Regions from separate parts of the Klebsiella sp. GFKo11 genome, predicted to be linked through region 1. Evidence: predicted binding sites of a transcription regulator. Region 1 holds the regulator's gene; each other region holds the start of a gene.

Region 1 (3,212 bases):
ATTCCAGCGAATCACTGCTTCTGCGTGACTGCGTTCCACCAGTTTCTGCACTTCTTCCGGCTGATGCAGGCTAACGGAGATATGTTCCTGTAAATCCAACCCCACCTGAAAAGCGCGCAACAGACGTTTGTGGTCGTTGCGTTGATTGGCCGCCAGCATATGCATCTGCTGGTAACACTGGGTAATCAGATCAACCACTTTCTGCTGGCGGTTAAGTAGCGGCGGCAGCGAGGTGGCCGGGTCCGTATGCTGGGTCAGCAGGCTGTATTTGGCCTCGCAATAGTTAGCCAGTTCGCGGTAGAGCAGGCTCAGTGACTCGCGCAGCGGTTGTTCGCGCCATAGCCAAAACCAGAACCAGTTAAAGACGCCATACCATAAGGTGCCGAGCGCGTAGATTAGCAGTGGCTCCCACACCGGCATGTTACCCGCAAGGCTGAGGGTAAAAATGGCGGCAATAAGTGAAGCAGGCAGTAGTCGCGCGTGCAGTGAACTGATTTCGGCAGTCACCCCAAGGATTAGCGCCAGACCAGTGAGAATCAGTGGTAGAGGGATCTCGCGTTGCAGCAGGAGCTGGACAATCAGGCTACAGCCAGCAAACAGGCAGCCGCCAATAATCAGGCGTTTAAAGAAGCGCTTATGTGGTGTGTCCAGACCGGCAATGTTGCAACAGGCTGGTACCAGGGAAAACAGTAAGCCCTGCTGTAAATGTCCGAGAAGAAGTCCGATTGCGACCGGCAGACACAACACCAGCGTTTGCCGCAGTGCGTAGTTGACTTCCGGGTGGTAAATCAGCCTGCGCCACATGAGGGGGAAACAAAAACGGCGTATTGCATAGCAATACGCCGTTTTGCCGACTTAACGGGTACCGTAGACGACGATAGTTTTACCGTGCGCGGAGATCAGGTTTTGATCTTCCAGCATTTTCAGGATACGGCCAACGGTTTCGCGGGAGCATCCAACGATCTGACCGATTTCCTGACGGGTAATTTTAATTTGCATACCGTCCGGGTGGGTCATCGCATCAGGCTGTTTTGCCAGGTTCAGCAACGTCTGGGCGATACGACCCGTCACGTCGAGGAAGGCGAGGTTACCGACTTTCTCTGACGTAACCTGCAGGCGACGTGCCATTTGCGAAGAGAGACGCATCAGGATGTCCGGGTTAACCTGGATCAACTGACGGAATTTTTTGTAGGAGATTTCGGCCACTTCACATGCGGTTTTCGCACGTACCCATGCACTACGTTCCTGACCTTCTTCAAACAGGCCTAATTCACCGATGAAATCGCCCTGGTTGAGGTAAGAGAGGATCATCTCTTTACCTTCTTCATCCTTGATGAGTACAGCCACGGAGCCTTTAACGATGTAGTACAACGTTTCTGCTTTCTCACCCTGGTGGATCAGCGTGCTCTTTGAGGGGTACTTATGAATGTGGCAATGAGACAAGAACCATTCAAGGGTAGGGTCTGTTTGCGGTTTGCCAAGCACCATGCGCGGTTATCCTCTGTTATAAGCTATCTCCAGATGCCGACACTACACGGCATCCGGGCATGCAATCGTATTAAATCCCTATACCTGGGAATCTGGCTGAAAATTTCCTGCAGCCTGTAATGTGAACTCCTCAGCATACATGCAGTGCATCAATGTATTACTGTAGCATCCCGATTGTTTTAGCATAGCTTTCGCCGCGTGTCTCCTGGTGTCTCGCTTCAGCATGACCTAGGTCGCCTTCCGTTGCGAGAATTGTTATGTGCGCGTAATCTGTCAGGAAAATTACAGCCCTGGAGTTAAATTTATGCAAGCGCGAGTGAAATGGGTTGAAGGGTTAACCTTCATTGGTGAGTCGGCTTCTGGTCACCAGATTCTGATGGACGGTAATTCCGGGGATAAAGCGCCTAGCCCGATGGAAATGGTGTTGATGGCGGCGGGCGGATGTAGCGCAATTGACGTGGTTTCTATCCTGCAGAAGGGACGCCATAACGTCACTAACTGCGAAGTTAAGCTGACTTCTGAGCGTCGCGAGGAAGCACCGCGTCTGTTTACCCATATCAATCTGCATTTTATCGTGACCGGTAAAGAGCTGAAAGATGCTGCCGTTTCTCGCGCAGTTGACCTATCGGCGGAAAAATATTGCTCGGTGGCGCTGATGCTGGAGAAAGCGGTAAACATAACTCACTCTTATGAAGTGATCGAGGGATAAGCCGAACGGCGCGAACTCGTCGCCCCGGCATGCGCTGCGCTACCGGGGTTTTTTGTTAATTGATTTTCCTGCCTTCCATTAGCCGCTCGACCAATGGCGCCATGATGAGCTCCATGGCCAGCCCCATTTTCCCTCCCGGCACCACTAGCGTGTTCATATGCGAGATAAACGAGCCCTGAAGCATCGCCAGTAGCCAGGGGAAATCGATATTCTGTAAGTTGCGGAAATGGATAACGACAAAGCTTTCATCAAGCGATGGGATTGCTTTGGCTGCAAATGGATTGGACGTATCCACCGTAGGTACGCGCTGGAAGTTGAGGTGAGTGCGTGAAAACTGCGGGGTGATGAAGTTGATGTAATCTTCCATCGAGCGAACGACGGAATCCATCACCGCTTCACGAGAGTGGCCGCGTTCGCTGGTATCGCGGATAAGCTTCTGGATCCACTCCAGGTTAACGATCGGCACAACCCCAACCAACAGATCAACATGGTCAGCGACGTTGTGCTGGGGCGTGACAACTCCGCCGTGCAGGCCTTCATAAAACAGCACGTCAGTGGGTTCAGGCAGCGACTGCCAGGGAGTGAAGGTGCCAGGAACCTGATTCCACGGCACGGCTTCATCATAGGTGTGTAAATACTTGCGTGACTGACCTGTACCGTTCAGCCCGTATTCTCTGAAAGTCTGCTCCAGCAGGCCGAAATCGTTAGCCTCGGGACCGAAGTAGCTGATGTGTTTGCCCTGATCTCGCGCTTTGCGGATCGCCATGTCCATTTCCGGGCGGGTGTAGCGGTGAAAGCTATCGCCTTCCACTTCGGCGGCGTGGAGATTTAGCTGGGCGAAGATTTTGCGAAAGGCAAGGCTGGTGGTCGTGGTTCCCGCGCCGCTAGAGCCCGTGACGGCAATCACCGGATGTTTGGCAGACATAACAACTCCCAGGGTAAACGATAGTGTGATGCCGCCTTAGCCGTGAAACTGCTTGCGGGGCATAATATTGACCGTCTCGTGCAGCTCTGA
Region 2 (3,212 bases), 410 kb from region 1:
AGAACAACCAGTTCACCAGCGGCCACTTCAACGCCGTCCAGGTAATCTTTAACCAGACGTACCGGGTTAGACAGTTTGTCTTTCAGGTAGTTAACAACCGGCAGCAGAGAGAATTCTTCGTTGTACTCGCCTTCGGTAGGACGACCCAGGTGGGAAGTTACCATCACTTTCGCACCCTGTTTCAGGGCCAGTTCGATGGTCGGCAGAGAGGCACGGATACGCGCATCGCTGGTTACTTTCCCTTCTTTAACTGGTACGTTCAGATCCGCACGGATAAAAACGCGTTTACCAGCAAGATCCAGATCGGTCATCTTAATTACAGACATGGTGAATCCTCTCGTTGATTCTTGATAAAGTTTTGCAAGCGCTTACGCGCCTTACCTGAAACCTTGTGCGGCCATCGCTAACGTGGTGTCGAGCATCCGGTTAGCAAAGCCCCATTCGTTATCGCACCAGACCAGCGTTTTGATCAAATGCGCGCCGCTTACCCGCGTTTGCGTACCATCAACAATGGCGCTATGCGGATCGTGGTTGAAATCTATCGAGACTAACGGTAATTCCGTATAGTCAACTATACCATGAAATGTACCCTGTGCTGCTTTTTGCAGCAACTGGTTGACTTCACTTGCTTTTACTGGTTTCTTCACCGTCACGCTGAGGTCGATAGCCGTCACATTAATGGTCGGCACACGCACCGCAATCGCTTCGAAACGATCGTTAAACTGAGGGAAAAAACGCGTAATCCCCGCAGCAAGCTTAGTATCAACCGGGATAATCGACTGACTGGCTGCTCGAGTACGACGCAAATCCGGATGCCAGGAATCAATGACCTGCTGATCGTTCATTGATGAGTGGATCGTCGTTACCGTTCCTGACTCTATGCCGTAGGCATCATCTAACAGTTTAATGACCGGAATAATGCAGTTGGTCGTGCAGGAGGCGTTGGAGACGATACGGTGCTCGGCTCGCAGTTCATCATGATTGACGCCAAAAACAACCGTCGCGTCGAGATCGTTGCCGCCAGGATGTGAAAAGAGCACTTTCTTCGCGCCAGCCTGAAGATGGGCTTCGCCATGTTCACGGCTGCCGTAAACGCCCGTACAATCAAGCACCACATCCACCGCCAGCTCACGCCAGGGCAACGCCTCAAGGGAAGATTCATGCAGCAGGCGAATAGCATCATCGCCGACAAACAGCTGCTCTCTCTCCTGGCGTACATCCCAGGCAAAGCGCCCATGGCTGGTGTCATATTTCAACAAATGAGCGATGCCGGCAGCATCCGCCAGTTCATTGATTGCCACCACGGTGATTTCCGCACGACGCCCGGATTCATACAAAGCACGAACCACGTTACGCCCGATGCGACCGAAGCCATTAATCGCAATGCGTATGGTCATAGGTCTCCTGCAAGGCTGTCCATGAAATGAGGTGGCTGACAGAGTAATGCAGCTACGCTCTAAGGGAAACCTTACCTGTCGCAAACTGCGACTGATTGATTAATTGTCGAACATTTAGACGACTGAAACGCTTCAGCTAGAATAAGCGAAACAAGGAATAAAAGGAATGACTGTCCAGTTGAAGAAGCCATTTATCTGACTTACGTCACATTTTAAAAGGAATAGTTGCAACGCGAGTAACGAATAGCAAAGACGATGCGAGCGGACTTTTTGTCTTGTTGCTCTGACCACAGCGGAGCGTTGGGATGGTAAATTGCCGGAGACCATGATTCCTGGCGGCACTGTTCCCTTTATCTCAACTAAATACAAACAGGGCCGTTATCGCGGCCCTTTTTGCAACACTCGCCTGAGTCAAGGGCAGGCAATCTTATATGCACCGTCAGCCGTCATCTCTAACGTCAGGTTTGCAGCCCGGCTGTTTTCGAGCACACGGCGAACGTTCGGACCATCGGTACGCTCGTAAAACGCCTCGGCTTCAGCTTGCGACAGGCCTCCGGCCAGCTTGCGTCCAACCAGCCTATCCCGCAAAGCGTTGGCTGGCGCTTTAATAAACAGTGAAAAATCGCAAAACTCCGCGAGTACACGCCACTGCTCATCATCCAGCAGCAGCCAGTTGCCCTCAACGATAACAACGGGGGCATTTACATTAATGGCAGCTTCAACCGGGTCGTGTTTTTGCCGATCGTATTGCGGCCAGTCGCCCTCACCCTCGCGAATCTGGCGAAGATTTTTCGCCAGCTTGGTCACATCGAACGTTTCCGGTGCACCTTTCGAGCTACGTAACCCATGCTCTTCAAGCCAGGTGTTATAGCGATGAAAACCGTCCATCGGTAGCGTCTGGATGGGTGTCAAATGCGAGTCCTGACGCGCTAAAAACTCCCAAAACGTCGTGAGCGTCGATTTCCCTGTCCCTGGCGGCGCACTGAGGAAAATAATGGTCCGCCGGTTCGGCGTTAAAGCATGTAATCGGGTAAAACGGTGCAGTAAAGGTTTATGGACGTTCTCAATTTCGTCATCACTGTACCGGGCATCAACATTCAGCCCATTAATACTCAGCGTTATATTCACGGCGTTAATTCCTTTAATATCGTCGTTATCGCCAACGCCAGCGCGGTTTTCACCATATTAATGAAGCGAATTTCTGACCACGCAGAGAAATCAGCAAACTTCATTGATTTCAACGCGCCATATAATGCGGTGTTATTCGTAATGCTATTTACATTACAAATAAAATCCCAGGTCAACTCGTCCGCAAATCCGGGAAGATCGCATTGTTCAGTCAGATACTGATAAAACTGCGAAAAGTGGGTGATATCGGCATAGAGCCATTTGTCCATTTTCCCCAGCGCATATATCAGTCGTAACGCCACATCAATATCGTCAAGCGGGCCGCTTTGCGCGAGTAACGGCTTCACTGCATATTCCACGATCTCTTCATCATTATTAACGAACAACGAGGGCAGAAAACGCTTGATGGCCTGCAACAAGAGGGTATTTGCAGTCGCCATAAAGGAGAGTAAATCTTGCTGAGCGTCCAATTGCTCCAGCACGTCATCTTCTGTTAGCGTCGTCATTCGTTTCTCGATAAATCACCAGGAATGCAGAGAGTCTACTATATTACACGTTTGGTCTATGCCACTGATTAGGATTGTTTGTGTGCGAATTCCGCCCGCGCTGCGTTGAATTCCACGCAGCAGATCTCCACCCGTGACGCCGGTTGCAGCGAACAGAACATCGCGGTGGCTCACGATATCA
Region 3 (3,212 bases), 2.1 Mb from region 1:
GCACGAACTTCTTTCACGCCAGCGGTGAAGTAGGTTTGCAGGTTCAACAGTTCGTAACCAGCGCGGATAACGCGGTTCAGACCCGGTTCTTCAATTCCCAGTTCAGCCATGAACTCCTCGCGATCGGCATCGTCGAGTTCAGCGATATCGGATTCAACAGCAGCGCAAACGGCAACCACGACAGAACCTTCCGCAGCCGCGATTTCGCGCACTTTATCGAGGTACGGGTTATTCTCAAAACCGTCTTCGTTGACGTTAGCGATATACATGGTTGGCTTCAGGGTCAGGAAGCTCAGGTATTTAATCGCTGCTTTGTCTTCTTCGGTCAGGTTTTTCAGCGCACGCAGCATACCGGCGTTTTCCAGCTGCGGCAGGCATTTTTCCAGAGCCGCCTGTTCAGCTTTAGCGTCTTTATCGCCGCCTTTGGCCTTTTTCTGTACGCGGTGCAGGGCGCGCTCACAGGTGTCCAGATCGGACAGCGCCAGTTCGGTGTTAATAACTTCGATATCGTCAGCCGGATCCACTTTATTGTTAACGTGGATAATGTTGTCGTTTTCAAAGCAGCGCACCACGTGACCGATAGCTTCGGTTTCACGAATGTTGGTCAGAAACTGGTTACCCAGACCTTCGCCTTTAGACGCGCCTTTTACCAGACCTGCGATATCGACGAATTCCATGGTGGTTGGCAGAATACGCTGCGGTTTGACGATTTCAGCCAGTTTGTCCAGACGCGGATCGGGCATCGGAACGACACCGGTGTTCGGCTCGATGGTACAGAAGGGGAAGTTGGCCGCTTCAATACCCGCTTTGGTGAGCGCATTGAACAGGGTGGATTTGCCGACGTTGGGCAAACCGACGATACCGCATTTGAATCCCATGATTTAAATCACCTTAATCTTTGGATAATCAACCTGTTACAGTGAGCAGATTGTAGAAAAGTAAATAGCTTTGCCTATTATACACCGTGCGCGGCAAAAATTCCGCACGTCGACCGGTTATTGCGCTTTAAAAGCGTGTAATCGGTTGGTTGCTTTGGTGAGACCCTCTTTCAGCCAAACTTCGGTACAACGCACCGCTTCGTCAACAGCTTCATCAATGAGTTTCTGTTCGCTAACGGGCGGTTTCCCCAAAACAAAACCGATAACTTTATTTTTATCGCCCGGATGACCGATTCCCACACGTAAGCGGTGAAAGTTCGGGTTATTACCCAGTTTGTTGATGATGTCTTTCAGGCCATTATGGCCGCCATGGCCGCCGCCAAGTTTGAATTTAGCTACGCCGGGCGGCAGGTCGAGCTCATCATGGGCCACCAGAATTTCATCTGGATTGATGCGAAAGAAGGTTGCCATAGCCGATACGGCTTTACCGCTAAGATTCATAAAGGTGGTGGGTACCAGCAGACGAACATCTTCACCAGCAAGGTTAATCCGTGAGGTGTAGCCGAAGAATTTGCTCTCTTCGCGCAGCGGTGCGCGGTTGCGCTCAGCTAATAAATCTACATACCAGGCACCGGCGTTATGTCGGGTCGCGGCGTATTCAGCGCCGGGATTGGCCAGGCCGACAATCAATTTTATGGTCACTTTTCTATCCTGAGTGGGTCGTTCTCTGGCGCGTAGTGTACTGTCTGCGCGCGCGGTTGACAAAATTCTGCCAGCGAAACGCTGCATGTCATGATGGTTTCGGGTTTGAACAATTAGAATTTGATGTAGTTCAGTAGGTTATTTGTAAACTTTTGTTGGTTTGATGTTCGCTTATGTGATCGTCCACGCAATCGCTTTATTGGTCATTGTCTATACTATACCTACAAGATTTGGGGATATTCCCATGCAACCCAAGGTTCCGGAGGTGACATATGAAACGCAGAAACGCTTCGTTACTCGGTAATGTGCTGATGGGGTTGGGGTTGGTCGTCATGGTTGTCGGCGTTGGTTACTCTATTCTAAACCAGCTTCCGCAGCTTGACCTGCCGCAGTTTTTTGCGCATGGCGCAATCTTAAGCATTTTTGTCGGCGCGGTTCTGTGGCTGGCAGGTGCGCGTATCGGCGGCCATGAACAGGTCAGCGACAGATACTGGTGGGTTCGTCATTACGACAAACGCTGCCACCGCGATCAGCATCGCCACAGCTGAGTGAATTCCATTCCACCAGCCGTTCAGTACGGCTGGTGCGTTCTATCATAGCCTGGGCAGGCTATCCCTCTATTGTCGTCTAAATTTCCCTTTCGTTACCCTTTTCGAATATTACGGCGCGATCCAAATTCGTATACTTAGCACTTGACCCTGACGTAACGTCAGACAGCAGTGTGGCGTCACTGGTAAACGAAAGGAGCAGTCATGTTAATTCAGGTGGGAGAACTGGCGAAGCGTGCCGGAATAACCGTTCGCACGCTACATCACTATGAACAAACAGGATTGCTGACCCCTTCGGCCAGAAGCGCGGCGGGTTACCGGCTATACAATCTGGCGGCCGTTCAGCGGCTGCATACGATCAAGGTGTTGGCTCAGGCCGGGCTGGAACTCGCCACTATTAAGGACTATCTCGCCAGGGATGCTTTCTCGCTGTCTGACCTGCTGGCCAAGCAGATAACCACTCTTGATCGGCAGCTACAAACCATCTCAACGCTACGCGAACGGCTGGCGCTGCTGCGCGATGAGTTAGACGGGGGAAGTGACCCCGATCTGGAGTCCTGGCTACAGATGCTGGAGCTAATGAAAATGTACGATCGCTGGTTTAGTCAACAGGAACTACAGGTGCTGCCGTTCGCGGAGCAGGATGAGCAACGTAATCAAGCCTGGCGGGCGCTGGTTAATGAAGTTCAGGGATTAATGCGCAAGCAATGCCCGGCAGATGCCCCTCAGGCGATGAGTCTGGCGACCCGCTGGATGGAACAGTTAGAGCAGGATACCGCTGGACGACCTGAATTTTTGACCCGGCTGAATGAAATGCTTGCCGCCGAACCACAGATGTGCGAACAAACCGGCGTTACCCCGCAGATTATTGACTTTATCACTCACGCTTTTGCGGAAAGTAAACTGGAGATCTGGGCGCGCTATCTGAACGCCGAGGAGCTGGCGTTCACCCGGCAGCACTATTTCGATCGGCTGATGGAATGGCCGGCGTTAGTGGCGGAACTGCATTATGCGTGTCGTGAACAGCTGACACCGGCTTCATCGCAAGGACAACAGCTTGCACAACGCTGGCTGGCGTTGTTTC
Region 4 (3,212 bases), 210 kb from region 1:
CAGTTGTGGATCCTACGGGAGCGGGTGACTGTTTCGGTGCAACCTTTGTCAGTCTGTTTCTGTCAGGCGCATCGCCGCAGGAAGCGTTGAGATGGGCTAATGCCAGCGGTTCTCTGGCGATTACCCAGCGTGGGCCGATGGAAGGGACTTCGACGAAGGCGCAGATAGAGGCGTTTCTTAACGAACAGAGATGAGAATGAGTTATCCCGCTCGAGGCAATAACGAGCGGGATAAATGATGTTAACGGATCACGTCACCGGCGCTGGGTTAAACACCGCCAGCTGATTATGTAATCCCCACTGATCCGAGAAGGTTTTCTTGCGGCCGCTGGCGACATCAAGAATAAACTCGAACAGCTTCAGCCCCACCTCTTCGATGGTCTCTTCACCGGTCGCAATCGTTCCGGCGTTGATATCCATTAAGTCAAACCAACGATTCGCCAGTTCGGTACGCGTTGCCATCTTAATGACCGGCACCGCTACCAGGCCATACGGCGTCCCGCGACCGGTGGTAAACACCTGCACGGTGATCCCAGAGGCCACCTGCTGGGTACCGCAGACAAAATCACTGGCTGGCGTTGCGGCGTAAATCAGGCCGCGTTTGGTTGGACGCTGTCCCGGGGAAAGTACTTCGGCAATCGCGCTCTTACCGGATTTAGCGATAGAACCGAGCGCCTTTTCCACCACGTTTGCCAGGCCGCCTTTCTTGTTGCCTGGGGAAGGGTTGGCGCTGCGGTCGGTTTTGCCCATATCGAGATAGTTATCGTACCAGGCCATCTCTTCCAGCAGACGTTTACCCACTTCTTCGTTGATGGCGCGTGGCGTCAGCAGATGGATTGCATCGCGCACTTCGGTCACTTCGGAGAACATCACGGTTGCGCCGCAGCGCACCAGCAGGTCGGACGCATAGCCCACTGCCGGGTTGGCGGTCACGCCAGAAAACGCATCGCTGCCGCCGCACTGCATACCGACCACCAGCTCGGAGGCCGGGCAGGTTTCACGTTGGCGCTGGTTCAGTTTCTCCAGATGACGCTCGGCAACTTGCAGAATATCGTCGACCATCGATTTAAAACCGACGTGCTTTTCGTCTTGCAGGCTAACGATACTGGCGCTATCCACCGGGATGCTTTTCACATCATCGGTACCTTCCAGCAGACGCTCTGGCTGAAGTTTTTCACAGCCGAGGCCAATTACCATCACTTCGCCGCCGAAATTCGGGTTAAGCGCAAGGTTGTGAATGGTACGGATAGGCACGACCGCCGCCGGGGCGTTAATCGCCACGCCGCAGCCGTAAAGGTGATTCAGGCCGACTACGCCATCAACGTTGGGATATTTCGGCAGCAGATCGCGTTCGATAATTTTAACCACGTAATCTACAACACCCGCCACGCAGTGCACGCTGGTGCTAATGCCGAGCAGGTTTTTGCTCCCCACGCTACCGTCTGCGTTGCGATACCCTTCGAAGGTGTAGCCTTCCAGCGGCGGCAGCGGCTCGGGAACTTTGGTCGCCAGCGGCAGGGTGTTGAGCGGTGGCGCTTCCGGCAGCTCGACCAGCGATTCATCAATCCAGCTACCCTGCGCGATATCACGTACCGCGTAGCCAATCACTTCGCCATAGCGGATGATTTCACCGTGTGCGGGAATATCGACCAACGCGACCTTATGGCCTTGCGGGATATGTTCAACGAGCGTGAGTCCATCAGGGAAACGCGTTCCGGCCGTTAAACCTCGATCGTTAACAATAATCGCCACATTATCCGTTTCGTGTACTTTTATATAAAACGCCGTCGGCGATTCTTGTCTAATTTCAATGTCAGCCATTGTCCAGTATTCTCCAGCAAGGTGCGAATAATAAAATAAAACGGTTATTCAATTTCTGATGCTCAGATTTGTGGAATTAAGAATGTCAGGTGTTTAGATTTAAAAATGTGATCTAAATCACTCATTTTTGCGTGAGGGAGTCAGGTATAGAAGGAAATCACTGGAACTGTGCATTAGCGCCCACTGATTGTTGCATTTGCACAATTATAATGGTTTTTGTTATCTCTTTGTGGGGTTTATGCACAGTGATCAAATACCGTGAGCTGATTATACTGAGTCATGCTTGCAATGCGTCGGATAAGTAAATCGACAGTGTCTAAGATCGATTTATAAATAACTAAAATCACACCAGTAATAAATGATGGAAGGTGTGTCGTACCTGAGGAATATAAAATGAGTGTGGATGCTGCAATAGAGCAGAAAAAGGGTATGCCAACCCGATATTTAATTCTGTTGATAATATTTATTGTTACTGCCATTAACTATGCAGACCGTGCGACGCTATCTATTGCCGGTACCGAAGTGGCGAAAGAGTTGCACCTGAGTGCAATCTCAATGGGTTATATTTTCTCCGCTTTCGGTTGGGCCTATTTGCTGATGCAAATTCCTGGCGGCTGGCTGCTGGACAAATTTGGCTCGAAGAAGGTCTACACCTACAGCCTGTTCTTCTGGTCGCTGTTTACCTTCCTGCAAGGCTTTGTGGATGTATTCCCGCTAGCCTGGGCTGGTGTCTCAATGTTTATCATGCGTTTTATGCTGGGCTTCTCGGAAGCACCTTCTTTCCCGGCAAACGCCCGTATCGTTGCGGCCTGGTTCCCGACCAAAGAGCGCGGTACCGCATCCGCTATCTTTAACTCCGCGCAATATTTTTCTCTGGCGCTGTTCTCTCCGTTGCTGGGCTGGCTGACTTTTGCCTGGGGCTGGGAACATGTGTTTACCGTCATGGGTGTGATTGGTTTTGTCCTGACCGGTCTGTGGGTTAAGTTCGTTCACAACCCAACCGACCATCCGCGGATGACGAAAGAAGAACTGAAATTTATTGCGGATAACGGTGCCGTGGTCGATATGGACCATAAAAAGCCGGGTGACTCTGCTGCAAAAGGTCCAAAACTGGATTACATCAAGCAGTTGCTCAGCAGCCGAATGATGCTAGGTATCTTTTTTGGTCAGTACTTCTTAAACACTATTACCTGGTTCTTCCTCACCTGGTTCCCTATTTACCTGGTGCAAGATAAGGGGATGTCGATTCTGAAAGTGGGGATGGTGGCTTCCATTCCGGCACTGTGCGGTTTTGCCGGTGGCGTGCTGGGTGGGCTGTTCTCTGACTACTTGATTCGCCGCGGTTGCACGCTGACCTTTGCACGTAAGCTACCTATTGTTCTGGGTATGCTG

Evidence for each region. Region 1 encodes CRP, which controls carbon source genes, mostly activating them, when cyclic AMP is high. Its sites were predicted from a motif close to ATGTGANNNNNNTCACAT; they were not measured.
Region 2: the regulator CRP is predicted to act here: its motif matches at 1,591-1,608, upstream of epd (erythrose-4-phosphate dehydrogenase).
Region 3: the regulator CRP is predicted to act here: its motif matches at 1,809-1,826, upstream of pth (aminoacyl-tRNA hydrolase).
Region 4: the regulator CRP is predicted to act here: its motif matches at 1,926-1,943, upstream of garD (galactarate dehydratase).

Annotation. Positions count from the first base shown of each region.
Region 1 is NZ_CM151369.1:524,345-527,556, forward strand. It holds gene AC07P6_RS02375 (YccS/YhfK family putative transporter) at 1-804, opposite strand, end outside; gene crp (cAMP-activated global transcriptional regulator CRP) at 856-1,488, opposite strand; gene AC07P6_RS02385 (OsmC family protein) at 1,793-2,197, shown strand; gene AC07P6_RS02390 (phosphoribulokinase) at 2,253-3,122, opposite strand; gene AC07P6_RS02395 (YheU family protein) at 3,159-3,212, opposite strand, start outside.
Region 2 is NZ_CM151369.1:929,435-932,646, reverse strand. It holds gene pgk (phosphoglycerate kinase) at 1-326, opposite strand, end outside; gene epd (erythrose-4-phosphate dehydrogenase) at 378-1,397, opposite strand; partial or broken gene AC07P6_RS04500 (prohibitin family protein) at 1,672-1,761, shown strand; gene AC07P6_RS04495 (nucleoside/nucleotide kinase family protein) at 1,809-2,525, opposite strand; gene AC07P6_RS04490 (MltR family transcriptional regulator) at 2,522-3,031, opposite strand; gene glpX (class II fructose-bisphosphatase) at 3,047-3,212, opposite strand, start outside.
Region 3 is NZ_CM151369.1:2,576,771-2,579,982, forward strand. It holds gene ychF (redox-regulated ATPase YchF) at 1-878, opposite strand, end outside; gene pth (aminoacyl-tRNA hydrolase) at 996-1,580, opposite strand; gene ychH (stress-induced protein YchH) at 1,853-2,128, shown strand; gene AC07P6_RS12410 (MerR family transcriptional regulator) at 2,333-3,212, shown strand, end outside.
Region 4 is NZ_CM151369.1:731,457-734,668, forward strand. It holds gene AC07P6_RS03525 (sugar kinase) at 1-194, shown strand, start outside; gene garD (galactarate dehydratase) at 249-1,820, opposite strand; gene AC07P6_RS03535 (MFS transporter) at 2,214-3,212, shown strand, end outside.